DNA from 2 places in the Colwellia sp. MB02u-9 genome. Region 1 is predicted to be linked to the other one. Evidence: predicted binding sites of a transcription regulator. Region 1 holds the regulator's gene; the other holds the start of a gene.
What was found. The regulator LexA, encoded in region 1, represses DNA repair genes until DNA is damaged. The targets are predictions, from matches to a motif close to TACTGTATNNNNATACAGTA.

Region 1 (3,429 bases):
CACCTGACAGTGGGTCAAGTAGCGCTTTTGCCGCTTCTTCAAAGTTATTCGCGGCGTTAAGTACTTGCCGAGCTTGTTGTACTAACTTTTCTCCTGCGGGTGTTAGCATAACATTGCGCGGTTGGCGTTCAATTAAGGTTAGCTTAAGGCGTTGTTCTAGTTTTTGAATTTGACCACTTAGCGTTGGTTGACTAACAAAGCAAGCCTCAGCGGCATGGCCAAAATGCTTATATTCGGCAATGGCGGTTAGATATTCTAAATCACGAATTTTTATCATAGTTTAAATCTATTGATATAAGGTAGTTAATAGCTAAATTTATGTTAGCTTAAGGTACTGAGTTTAGCTAGCATATTGAAAAGCAAAGCCTGCACTGAAGCGTTAATACCCAGACTAAACCATGTTTGCAAAGGCTAAAACTTGCTAACGACGTGGTTAATTGAGGCGCTTATTGCATCACTGCACATTTAAGCCGTTGTTTAAAATGACTTAGGGTACTTTGAAATCTTGAAATCTTGAAATCTTGAAGAGTTAAGAAGTTGAGGGAAATTGAAGCATTACAGCTTTGATCGCTCATAAGCTGGAATGTTAATAAAATTTTCATCACCTTTGGCAACCGCTTCTTTTAAGCTCGCTTTTCTATTTTGGCGAGACTCAATACTTTCACCAAATACCTGAAAGTGAGCTCGCGCAATAACATCGACAGCCTCTACATGAGATATAACGCCTAACGCTTTACCCGCATGGATAAAGCCTTCAACTCTGAATTTTTGCTTATCATCTTTTTTATGATTTTTTGCGAGGCTAAAAACTTTTAGCAACTGTGCTTGGCAACAATCTAAATATTCGTGTTTATTCATTATTTTCCATTCACCTTCTAAGGTTGATTTACCTATATACCTGCTGTTTAAGCAAGGTTAATAGTTATATTTATGGGTATTTTTAATGACCTTAATCGAGAAAGCCGCTTTACAACAATATGGCTTGAGCACTTAATTTTTTGCTAGCATCACTAATTGCAACTAAAACCCAAACTAGCAAAGGCGACTGATTATTTTCTTGCGTTTATTTACAGCCTGTATACAATAACAGTAATACTGTGTAAAAATACAGGCTTGCTCTTAAGTAGCTTAAGGAACAACTATGCGCCCTTTAACACCCAGACAACAGCAGATTTTTGATCTGATCCGAGAAAAAATTTCTGATACGGGTATGCCACCAACGCGTGCCGAAATTGCTACTTGTTTTGGTTTTAAGTCGGCCAATGCAGCAGAAGAACATTTAAAAGCGCTAGCGAAGAAAGGCTATATTGAAATGCTACCTGGCACATCGCGTGGTATTCGTCTTGCACAAGAGTTTATCGCTGAAGATGGTTTGCCACTTATTGGCCGTGTGGCAGCCGGTGAGCCTATTTTGGCACAAGAACATGTTGAGCAGCATTACAAAGTTGATGGCAATTTATTTCATCCTCCGGCTGATTATTTATTGCGTGTTAATGGCGAGAGCATGAAAGATATCGGCATTATGGATGGCGACTTGTTGGCCGTTCATCAAACAACCGACGTGCAAAATGGTCAAGTGATTGTTGCTCGTGTAGAAGACGATGTTACCGTTAAGCGTTTTAAACGTGAGGGCAATGTGGTTTATTTACATGCTGAAAATGAAGATTTTGCACCGATTAAGGTCGATTTAAAGTCTCAGCAATTTAATATCGAAGGCCTAGCCGTTGGTGTTATTCGCGCGGCTGATTGGATGTAGTTCACGTTTCATTTACTTCATAAATGCTAATACTTAGCTAAACTAGATTTTCCTACACTATTTTTTCCTAAATTATATTTCGCAGATTTAACTATCACTTGGTTTAATTCAAGGTGTTAAAATCTGCGTATTCCACATGCTTGATAACCATTTATCTACCTAATATGTAGCTAAATTTTTTTGGTTAGAGCTATCCTTCTGTTCGGCAATAAATACCGCTAATAGCTTGCTTTTTATACAGCAAATTTCTGTGTTGATTATTTATTATTCAGCATGAAAAACAGGCTTTGAACAAAACATGAACATTGCAGCCATCCTTTTAAAAATCTACTTATCGTCCGGTTTAGGGCTTTTACTCTATTGTATTTACTGGTTTTTATTTATCATGCTTTTGAAATTAAAAATTGACCCCTATCAAGTTTTAAGTAATTCTAGTCTGGAAAACGTACAAAAAAAACAATAGGGCGCAATTGACAACTGTTGATTAATGCGTCACTTAAATAATAATAAATGTATGCGCTAACTAGCCGGTTTTCATAATGAAAATACGTTATTTGGCCTAAATTAAAGGTGAAGGAGATGTCGTGTGAAAAGACGTAACCTAGGTTTGCTGTTGCTAGGGGGCTTGTTGTCTAGTTCAGTGTGGGCAGATATGTCGCTGAACCTAACCAAAGGTGTTACTGAGGTTAGTAGAGACGTATATGATTTACATATGCTGGTGCTGTATATCTGTACTGGTATTGGTATTGTGGTCTTTGGTGCAATGTTTTGGTCTATGGTGTTTCACCGTAAATCAAAAGGTTTCAAACCAGCAACCTTTCATGAAAGCACAAAAGTTGAAATTCTTTGGACGGCGATCCCTGTCGTTATTCTAATTGCTATGGCTTTTCCTGCCACTATTACGCTTATCGATATGGAAAATAACGATGATGCGGACTTAACCATTCAAGTAACGGGTTCTCAGTGGAAATGGCATTATAAATATTTTGATCAAGACCTTGAGTTTTATTCAGTGCTTTCTACCCCGCGTGAACAATACGAAAACCAAGATGGTACCTCAGCAGAAAAAGGTGAACATTACCTGTTAGAAGTTGATCGTCCTTTGGTTATTCCAACCAATAAAAAAGTGCGTTTTGTTATTACTTCTGATGATGTTATCCATGCTTGGTGGGTACCGGCATTTGCGGTAAAACAAGATGCTAACCCAGGCTTTATTAATGAAGCTTGGACCAAGGTAGATGAACCCGGTGTTTATCGTGGCCAATGTGCTGAGTTGTGTGGCAAAGACCACGGCTTTATGCCGATAGTGGTTGAAGTTAAGTCTGAAGCCGATTACGCCATTTGGCTTGATGAGCAAAAGCAAATGAAAGCCAATGCAGCAGCTGCTGAAGCGGCGTCGTTAAATGCTTCGGCTTCAATGGACGAATTAATGCAACTGGGCGAAACAACCTATACCGCTTACTGCGCAGCGTGTCACCAAGTCAGTGGACAAGGTTTACCACCCGCATTTCCAGCTCTTAAAGGCAGTGCTATTGCCACAACGGGTCCTGCTAGCGCGCATATAGATATTGTCGTTAATGGTAAAGCAGGTACCGGTATGCAAGCTTATGGTAAGCAATTAAGCTTAAAAGAAATCGCGGCGGTTGTAACTTATGAGCGTAATGCTTGGGGTA
Region 2 (3,429 bases), on a different contig from region 1:
ATCTTAATAGATAAAGCTCACACGGAACAAGAGCTAAGGTACTTTCTTTGTAAAAATTTCAACAATAAATCTAATTACGGATCTTTTATTAGTCTAATATTATAAAAAATCATTACTGATCAGCGACTGTAAATGGTTGCTCTCCCTATATTAATGCAAGATTACTATAATTTATTTCGCATTAGTTTTCCTAATGATTAACATAAATTATTTTTGTTTGTGTTGCTCAACTCATCGGACTAGAATAGCCTTGTTGTTTGAGCTAGCGCACGAATTTTGTTTTTTACATTTTTCATCTTAGCCCACAAATGTTTTGATAGGTGTTGTTACCTTTCTCTGTTATATATTTTCTAGGATCCCCATTTCCTTTTAGCAGCTTATATTTTAAGTTGGCCCACATAGATTTATGTGGGCTTTTTTTTACTTAAAATTCAAAGAATAAACATCGACGTTCTTTCACATCCATGTGACCACGCCATACCGTTCATCCTGAACAAAAAAAGCACCCTAAGGTGCTTTTTATAACGGTAAAAACTTAGCAGTTAACTTGGAAAGTCTAAGCCAAAGTGTAGATAAGCTCTACTTGTAGCAATTCGCCCGCGCGGTGTGCGTTGTAAAAAACCTTGCTGGATTAAAAAAGGCTCTAGTACATCTTCAATGGTTTCACGTTCTTCGCCAATGGCAGCGGCAATGTTATCAAGACCAACGGGGCCGCCGGCAAATTTATCAATGATCGCTTCCAATAATTTCCGGTCCATTAAATCGAAACCTTCATTATCTACCTCTAACATATCTAAGGCACTGGCAGCGGTTGCTTTACTGACTATACCGTCAGTTTTTACATCCGCGTAATCTCTGACTCTGCGTAATAAGCGATTAGCAATGCGCGGTGTACCACGAGAACGCCTTGCGACTTCAAATGCTCCCGCTTGAGCAATGTCTAAATCTAAGAAATGTGCTGAACGCATGACAATTTCGGTTAACTCTTGCGTGTTATAAAATTCTAGCCGTTGCACTATCCCGAAACGATCGCGAAGTGGTGAGGTTAACGCGCCTGCGCGAGTTGTTGCACCAATTAAGGTAAAGGGCGGTAAATCAAGTTTTATAGAGCGGGCTGCTGGCCCTTCGCCGATCATAATATCTAACTGATAATCTTCCATTGCTGGGTAAAGAATTTCTTCTACCACAGGACTTAAACGATGAATTTCATCGATAAACAAGACATCATTTTCTTCAAGGTTAGTCAGTAATGCCGCCAAATCACCGGCTTTTTCCAATACCGGACCTGAGGTAGCCCGAACACTGACGCCCATTTCATTGGCGACGATATTGGCTAAGGTGGTTTTACCTAAACCCGGTGGACCAAAAATTAACAAATGGTCAAGCGGCTCTCGTCTTTTCAAAGCCGCCGCAATGAAAATTTCCATTTGAGACTTTACATGAGCCTGCCCAGTATAGTCGGACAACATTTTAGGCCTAATAGCTCGGTCAACCGTTTCATCTTCACGGGTGGCTACGGGTTCAATTAATCTGTCTGCTTCTATCATGTATTACTCATTGAAAAATTCATTGAAAACTCATTGAAAAATTTTATCGTCATTTACCTTTGGCCCAAACTTGTTATCGTCGATATGGCGAAGTGATTAATATTTATAACATGGCTTTTAAGGCACCACGGATCAAGTCTTCGCTACTTTTGTCAGGATGAAAAGCTGATTTAACTGCTTTGTCTGCTTGTAGTTGACTATACCCTAAAGAAACTAAGGCGTTAATAGCATCGCCTTTACTATCACTGATAAAGGCATTCGCTTGATTAACATCCGTTGGCATCATGTGCACCAAAGCATCACTACTGTCAGTTTGCCAATCTTTTAATCTATCGCGCATTTCAATCAACAAGCGTTCCGCTGTTTTTTTGCCAACACCGGGTATTTTCACTATGGTGGTTAAATCGTCATGTATAACACAACTGACAAATTGATCGGCAGACATGCCTGACAAAATAGCCAAGCCTAATTTAGGCCCAACCCCATTAACCTTGATCAGTAAGCGAAACAGTTTACGCTCCACTTTATTAGCAAAGCCATAAAGTAATTGTGCATCTTCGCGTACCACAAAGTGGGTATATAAAGTCGCTTCTTGATTAACCTCGCCAAGGGCATAAATGCTGGTCATTGGCATTGTCACTTCATAACCAACACCATTACATTCAATTAAAATTTCGGGGGCCATTTTTTCTATTAATATGCCACGTAAACGTCCAATCACGGCTTAACCTTTGCTTGATATACTATATGACAACACCATACCACTAGATATTTATACAGTAAAGTTTACGCCCTGAATTATTTAAAGCGGTGCACAAATAACGATAATACTAAACAAATAGCTATTAGCGTAAGCGTCCACGTACTGTTTTAGTGGCTTGGCCTGAGAGTTTACTGATCGAGTCGTGACTGTGCGCATGACAAAGTGCAACGGCCAGTGCATCGGCGGCATCAGCTTGAGGTGTGCCCGGTAATTTCAAAATAGTTTTAACCATATGTTGCACTTGCGTTTTATCTGCCGCACCTGTACCCACAACCGATTGCTTAATTTGTCTAGCAGAGTATTCTGCAATCGTTAAACCATTGTTCGTCGCCGCAACAATAGCCGCACCTCTGGCTTGGCCTAACTTTAATGCAGAATCAGGATTTTTCGCCATAAAGACTTGCTCAATAGCAAACATGTCAGGTTGAAATTGCAAGATAAGCTCACTAACGCCAGCAAAAATTGTTTGCAAGCGCATACCTAAATCTTCACCTGCCGCTGTGGCTTTAATACAACCACTGCCTAAATAGGTAAAATTACGGCCCGATTGTTTAATGACGCCATAGCCGGTTAAACGTGACCCTGGGTCAATACCTAAAATAATACTCACTCGTCATTTACCTTAATAAAAGCGTTAACTTTAAAAATAATACTATTGAAAAAAAACGCACGAATAAGGCCTAAGTAGCATTAATTCGTGCGTTTTAATTGTTTTAACATTAACGCTTAATCACGTTAAAATTTTTCTAACCGACGTTATTCTGCTTTTGGCTCAGTATCAGTTTCTTTTGCCAAACAAGCAATGCCTAATTCAGCCAGTTGTGCTGGGTTTGCATGACCTGGCGCATTAGTTAACGGACACGCCGCAGTTGTTGTTTTCGGGAATGCCATCACATCACGAATTGAACTAGCTCCAGTCATCAGCATCACTAAACGGTCTAAACCAAAGGCTAAACCGGCATGTGGTGGCGCGCCGTATTGTAATGCTTCTAGTAAGAAACCAAACTTTTCTTGCGCTTCTTCATCGCTAATACCGAGAATGCGAAATACAGCGGCTTGCATATCTTGATTATGAATACGCACTGAACCACCACCTAATTCACAGCCATTAAGCACCAT

Region 2: the regulator LexA is predicted to act here: its motif matches at 2,310-2,329, upstream of ruvA (Holliday junction branch migration protein RuvA).

Annotation. Positions count from the first base shown of each region.
Region 1 covers NZ_JACGVF010000090.1:25,738-29,166, reverse strand. Annotated here, with positions in the region: gene oxyR (DNA-binding transcriptional regulator OxyR) at 1-277, opposite strand, end outside; gene H4J65_RS06695 (hypothetical protein) at 556-858, opposite strand; gene lexA (transcriptional repressor LexA) at 1,142-1,756, shown strand; gene coxB (cytochrome c oxidase subunit II) at 2,343-3,429, shown strand, end outside.
Region 2 covers NZ_JACGVF010000093.1:7,888-11,316, forward strand. Annotated here, with positions in the region: gene ruvB (Holliday junction branch migration DNA helicase RuvB) at 543-1,547, opposite strand; gene ruvA (Holliday junction branch migration protein RuvA) at 1,651-2,268, opposite strand; gene ruvC (crossover junction endodeoxyribonuclease RuvC) at 2,393-2,920, opposite strand; gene aspS (aspartate--tRNA ligase) at 3,067-3,429, opposite strand, start outside.